2 regions of the Robertmurraya mesotrionivorans genome follow, and region 2 is predicted to be linked to the other one. Evidence: predicted binding sites of a transcription regulator. Region 2 holds the regulator's gene; the other holds the start of a gene.
What was found. The regulator Rex, encoded in region 2, represses fermentation and respiration genes when NADH is low (regulators of the CRP and FNR family bind a similar motif). The targets are predictions, from matches to a motif close to TTGTGAAATATTTCACAA.

Region 1: the regulator Rex is predicted to act here: its motif matches at 1,696-1,713, upstream of ACRX5O_RS20825 (cytochrome ubiquinol oxidase subunit I).

What each region holds. Positions count from the first base shown of each region.
Region 1 covers NZ_JBPCCH010000020.1:44,907-48,328, forward strand. Annotated here, with positions in the region: gene cydB (cytochrome d ubiquinol oxidase subunit II) at 1-272, opposite strand, end outside; gene ACRX5O_RS20825 (cytochrome ubiquinol oxidase subunit I) at 272-1,669, opposite strand; gene ACRX5O_RS20830 (DUF3231 family protein) at 1,882-2,865, opposite strand; gene ACRX5O_RS20835 (YwbE family protein) at 2,967-3,158, opposite strand; gene ACRX5O_RS20840 (VOC family protein) at 3,315-3,422, shown strand, end outside.
Region 2 covers NZ_JBPCCH010000016.1:6,434-9,855, forward strand. Annotated here, with positions in the region: gene ACRX5O_RS19195 (ABC-F family ATP-binding cassette domain-containing protein) at 1-204, opposite strand, end outside; gene moaC (cyclic pyranopterin monophosphate synthase MoaC) at 344-838, shown strand; gene ACRX5O_RS19205 (redox-sensing transcriptional repressor Rex) at 866-1,525, shown strand; gene ACRX5O_RS19210 (YdiK family protein) at 1,553-1,765, opposite strand; gene ACRX5O_RS19215 (CPBP family intramembrane glutamic endopeptidase) at 1,762-2,496, opposite strand; gene groES (co-chaperone GroES) at 2,798-3,082, shown strand; gene groL (chaperonin GroEL) at 3,157-3,422, shown strand, end outside.

The DNA.
Region 1 (3,422 bases), on a different contig from region 2:
AGAAGAACGAACACAAAAGGAATATAGTAGCCACTAAACATGGTTGCATACCAATGCGGAAAAGCTGCAAAGATTGCTCCACCTGCTGTTAATAACCATACCTCGTTCGCATCCCAAAAAGGGCCAATGGTATTGATTAGTACACGTCGTTCAAAATCATTTCTGGCTAATAGACGTACCGACATACCCACGCCAAAATCAAAGCCTTCCAGGAAAAAGAAGCCAATGAACAGAACAGCTACTAATATGAACCAAAGTTCACTTAACCCCATCACTGATACACCTCCTTGTCAAATGGGTCAATTGGAACATCAATCGATTGAACGTCCTCATGATGATCAACTCCTTTTTTAATCTCTCTAATAAACAAGTACACAAGCACGATAGCTAAAATTAAATAGATGGCTGTAAACGCGATTAAAGAAAATAACAAAGACTGAACAGAAACATTTGGTGATACAGATGCAGCTGTTGTCATTAGTCCAAATACAGTCCACGGTTGTCTACCAATTTCAGTCATGATCCATCCAGCAGAATTTGCGATAAACGGGAAAGATATAAGTCCGACTAACAGCTTTAAAAAGAAGGTTCTTCTCATGAGTGATTCGGTAAATTGAAACCACAGACCTAATGCCGAAACCAAAATCATTACACCCCCAGCACCTGCCATAATGCGGAAGCTCCAAAATGTTGTTTTCACTGGTGGAATATAATTTCCTGGACCATACTTTTCTTCGTATTCCTTTTGGAGCGTAAGCATTCCTGGTACACTACCGGAAAACTTCTCGTATGTTAAGTAACTTAATATGTATGGAATGCTTATTTCGAATGAATTTTCTTTATTGTCTGTGTCGATATGTGCCCATATTGTCCAAGCAGCAGGATCACCACTGTCTTCCCACAATGCTTCACTGGCAGCCATTTTCATCGGCTGTGATTCCATTAAATGCTTTGCCTGCTCATGTCCGCTAAACGCTACCCCCACTCCAGAAACGAGTGATACTACCATCGCTATTCGGAATGATCTTGCGAAAAATTCAACTTCTTGTTTTTTTAGTAGCTTATAGGCACTAACCCCTCCAATAAAAAAGGATCCTGTAGCAAGCGCACCAAAAATGACATGTGGAAATTCAACAAGAAGCTGCGGATTTTTTAACAAAGCAAAGAAATCATTCATCTCTGCTCTCCCATTATTCATGACAAATCCAACTGGTTCCTGCATAAACGAATTCGCTGCTAATATCCAAAGGGCTGAAAGCATCGTTCCAATCGAAACAAGCCAGATACATAATAAATGGACTTTCTTAGATAGACGGTTCCATCCAAAAATCCATAAACCGATAAAAGTAGACTCCATAAAAAAAGCTAATAAAGCTTCAATAGCAAGCGGAGCACCAAATACATCCCCGACAAATCTAGAATACTCTGACCAGTTCATTCCAAATTGAAATTCTTGAATAATTCCTGTTACGACCCCGACAGCAAAGTTAATCAGAAACAGATGTCCCCAAAATTTTGCCATCTTCTTATAGATTTCTTCATTTTTGACGACATAGAATGTTTCCATTAACGCAACCATAAACACTAAACCAATCGACATTGGTACGAATAAAAAATGGAATATCGTAGTAGCTCCAAACTGAAGCCTTGCCAAAAAAAGCTCTGTCATTAGCCCTCACTCCTTGTGTTCATTAAATGTTCACTAATTCACAAGAGTGAGTATAGCTTAAAAATTTGTTTAAATGTTGAAGTAAATTTATACACTTTGTGACATTTGTAACACACAAGACAAAATTATAGAATCGTAGAAAATGCAAAACCACCCTATCTTCCAAGGGTGGCTTTGTTTAGTTTATTTAATTCCGCACAGATAAACAAAATTTACTTGATCGTCTGCGGGGGCTCTTCCATCCAACCATTCTGAATCATAAACTTTGCTCCCTCATGGGCATATTCAAAAATATCCTTCATATACGTTGCTAGCTTTACAGGTAAATCATTTCGTAAGCTAAAGGCTGTTCCGATGGAGTTTCCTCCTAACGAAAAGCTACAGAAAAGACTGATAGTGTACATCATTATTTTATCTGAAAATGGTGGAACTTTTGAATCTGTTATATTCCCCCCAGCGGTACTAGGAACTTGTATATTGTTCTGTAAAAGAACTTCACTCATATCTTTGATGGTTGATTTAGCTAGTTCTCCACCCTTTTTAAAGTATTTTTTTACCTCTTTTTCTTTTGCAACCTGAGCAAAACCAAAAATCATTTGCATCCCTGTCACATTTGACTCAATCCCATGGTAAATATGAGCAATTTCCACCGTATTTAGGGGTCTTTTTTCACTAAACAGTTTTGCCCCGTCAAGGTAGTCATTTGTTTTGACAAATTCAATTGATTTTTCAATTGTTACGTATGGCGCTCTTGGAAGAAGTCCTTTTTTCAGCAAATACTTTGTACAATCATCGTAATATTTTTGAGTCATCTTCGTTAAATCTCTAAAAAGAAGAATGATATCCTCCCGATAAACCATAGTTAAGTTTAAGGTATGCATTCCCGAACTGATTTGTTTTACTAACCGGACGAACATAATATCAAAGCCATTATCATAAAGCTTCGGTGCATCTTTATTTACATCTTGAGGAACGAAGCCAATCGGAATTGGAATTCCCTCTGCATTAAACATAGAAACCATCCGTGCAATAACCGGTTGAATTTCGTCTCTTAAAGAGCTCATGATTTCTCTTGCTTCATGATCATCAGCTTTATTGATAAAGTAGTCTAGCATTTGAAAAAGCATTGTTTTTTGTTGATATGTAATCCATAGTGTTCCAATTTCTGAAGATGTCATTGAAGGTGTATCAGGCATTTTCATTTCCTCCACGCGTCAATAAATAGTTTTCTTACCATTATTTTGTACGTGAATAAAATAAAAATTCTATTGTTTTTAAAATACCTACTTCTGGAAGATTATAATATTTCCTTTACTCTCCCAACCAAACCATTTTCTAGCATCACCTTGATTCCATGTGGATGAGTAGGGCTATTTGTAAGGATTTTTGCAACCACACCTTCCGTTAGTTTCCCTGTTCGCTGATGTGCTTTTTGTACCACCTTTACACGGCTACCAATTTTTATGTTTTCTCTTTTTTGTGACAACATTTTTTCCGCTCCTCTACTATGTATGAGTTAATTATCGTCTATTTTTACCACATTTCCAAATGCTAGGGTCTATTCCCTTTTAAAATTAATTAGGTTTTTAATTAAAGCATTGGATATAATGGAAGTGATTGTACTATTTTTTTAGGAGTGAAGATGATGTCTGTTGATGTGTATCTTGTTTTTGATGGTAATTGCAGAGAAGCTGTTGAATTTTATGCAGATGTGTTTCGGACGGCGAAACCAAATATTATGACTTTTGGAGAT
Region 2 (3,422 bases):
GATCGTTACATGTTTGGGTTTGATTAAATCTCCTGATTCATAGGAAAGATGGCCGGCAATAATCTTGAGTAAAGTAGATTTTCCAGCCCCATTTCGACCTACTAAGGCAATACGGTCTCTTGTTTGAACTTCTAGTTTTATATTCGATAAAATAAGGTCAGCTCCATAAGACTTGGAAAGCTGGTTCACTTGTAGTAGTATCATTGATTTCACCTCTATACTTCTACGGTTAGTGTATCGCATTCAATACGGATGAGCAATGATATGAGTTGTGAAGTATGTTACAATGTTTTCATACAGAACGAGGAAAATAGTGTATGATTTTGAAAGAGGTGTATAATAGATGTCAGAGTTCACTCATTTTAATAAAGAAGGCAGAGCGAAAATGGTAGATGTGAGTGATAAGCCCGAAACAGTACGGACGGCCATTGCCCATTCTAGTATCACAGTCAATCAAGAGATATATGATCGTATCACACATAACCAAATGAAAAAAGGTGATGTGCTAGCAGTGGCACAGGTTGCAGCGGTTATGGCTAGTAAAAAAACATGGGATATTATTCCAATGTGTCATCCTATTCCACTTACCGGTGTCGATATTTCTTTTGATTGGGAATCAGATAACCATTGCCATACTCTACATATTTCTGCTAGTGTAAAGACAAAAGGGAATACGGGTGTAGAAATGGAAGCGTTAACAGCCGCTTCTGTTTGTGCGCTTACCGTTTATGATATGTGTAAAGCAGTAGATAAAGGAATGGTTATCGGGAAAACATACCTTGTTGAAAAAACGGGTGGTAAAAACGGTGACTTTAAAAGAGAAGAGAAACTATATTAGTTAAAGATAGAAGGTAGGGGAAGAACGATGAGTAATGAATCCATGAAAATCCCACAAGCAACGGCGAAAAGACTACCATTGTATTATCGCTTTTTAAATAGTTTACACTCATCAGGAAAGCAACGAGTTTCATCGGCTGAACTAAGTGAGGCGGTGAAGGTCGATTCTGCAACGATCCGAAGAGATTTTTCATACTTTGGAGCGTTAGGCAAAAAGGGATACGGTTACAATGTAAACTATCTATTATCCTTTTTCCGTAAAACACTCGACCAAGATGAGTTAACGAAGGTAGCGTTAATCGGGGTGGGGAATTTAGGGACAGCCTTTTTAAATTATAATTTCTTAAAAAATAATAATACAAAAATTGCTGTTGCATTTGACGTAGTAGAAGAAAAGGTAGGCACAAAAATTGGAGAAGTGCCTGTCTATCATATGGATGATTTAGAAGAGGTTATTGAAAGAGAAGATATTCAAGTAGCGATATTAACCGTTCCAGCAACGGTTGCACAATCCATTACCGATCGAATGGTTCAAGGAACGGTGAGAGGAATTTTAAACTTTACACCGGCCCGATTAACGGTTCCATCATCGATCAGGGTTCATCATATTGATCTCGCTATTGAGTTACAGTCACTTGTGTACTTTTTAAAGCACTATTCAGTGGATGAAGAAATGGTAGAGGAATAAACAACAAGCCGCCCCTTATTGGAGCGGCTATTTCTTTTGCTGTTTCTTCATCTCTTTGATTTTAAAATGTAAAAGAATCATCCGAATGCCTGAACCAATATCAAATGTAGCTAGCAAGACTAGCAGGTAGGTAAAAAAGCCCCACTCTCCATTTTGCTGTAAGTCCTGTATCGCAAACACTGTGAACAGAGCACCTAAGATGATGTATATAATACCTGAGAATAAAGGTGACTGTCTCATAAGAAGAATCCTCCAATAAAGCTTTGCATTTGTTCTGCTTGTTTGATTAATTTTTCTAAGTCTTCCCTATATACGGATTGCACAAGAACAACGAACGTATTCATTGATACGTGAGCAACGATCGGAACGAGAATACGATTGGTTTTTACGTATAAATACGCAAAGGTGAATCCCATCGCGGAATAAAGTAGGGTGTGCTCAGGCTCCATATGGGCAAAAGAAAAAATGACGGAGCTAAGCAAGGCAGATAGGAAAAAGTTAAAACGCTTATAAAAAGCCCCAAAAATGATCTTACGAAAGACAATTTCTTCTAATATAGGACCAATAACCGAGCTAACGACAATCATAATAGGAAAAGATTCAATGATACGTAAAATCTGCTGTGTATTATCAGATCCTACCTCAATACCAATCCAACGTTCAATATTTGCAGCAAAGGCTTGGGCAAATAGGGCAAGAAAGACACCTGTGATGGACCAGAGGATCGACCGACCTAAGCTTGCTCCGTTTCTTACTTCATTTGCGTTTACCATCTCTTCACGCAACAACAGCAGGACAATGACAAGTGTGATCGAAAAGCTGATAACAAGCCAAGTGACACCTGCAAACCCTTGAGAGTTTGTTTCAAAACCAATCATTTCTAGTACGAGAGAGGTTATAGGGACACCAATAAAGCTTGAAAGCTGCATAGCAATATAAGCAATTAATATAATCCAATATTCACGTTTCAAAACAAGTCTCCTTTTCAATCCAATATAGTTATTCTACTCGTAAACATCAGGTTGTATCAAATAAGAAGAATTATTGTCCGTATTTTAGCATTATATGGATAGAATAGGTGGAAAAGTACATACTTAGTAAGGTTGTATAATTAACAAGTTATGGGAGGACTTTTACAAAAAAATTATAAAAAAAAGCGGTTTCTCGCTTGCAAAAAATGAAGAGATTCATTAATATAATAGTTGTGTTAGCACTCTAGTTAAGTGAGTGCTAATAATTAAATCTTACATATATTTGAGGAGGTTGTTTCACTTGTTAAAGCCACTAGGTGATCGCATTGTAATTGAGCTAGTTGAAACGGAAGAAAAAACGGCAAGCGGTATTGTACTACCAGACTCTGCTAAAGAGAAGCCTCAAGAAGGCAAAGTAGTTGCTGTCGGCACTGGCCGCGTACTTGAAAGCGGTGAGCGTGTAGCTCTTGAAGTTTCTGTGGACGACCGCATTATCTTCTCAAAATACGCTGGCACAGAAGTTAAGTACCAAGGAAAAGAGTACTTAATTCTACGTGAAAACGATATTCTAGCTATTCTTGGATAAGAGTAGAACTTTCATAATTTAAAAACTAAACGAAGACAGAATAGATTGAAAAAACTCGAGGAGGGTATTTTACAATGGCTAAAGAAATTAAGTTTAGTGAAGACGCACGTCGCTCGATGCTTCGTGGGGTAGATGCACTTGCAAATGCTGTAAAAGTAACATTAGGACCAAAGGGACGTAACGTGGTTCTTGAAAAGAAATTCGGTTCACCACTTATTACAAACGATGGTGTAACAATTGCAAAAGAAATCGAACTTGAAGATGCATTCGAAAACATGGGTGCTAAGCTTGTTGCTGAAGTAGCTAGCAAAACAAATGATGTTGCTGGTGACGGTACGAC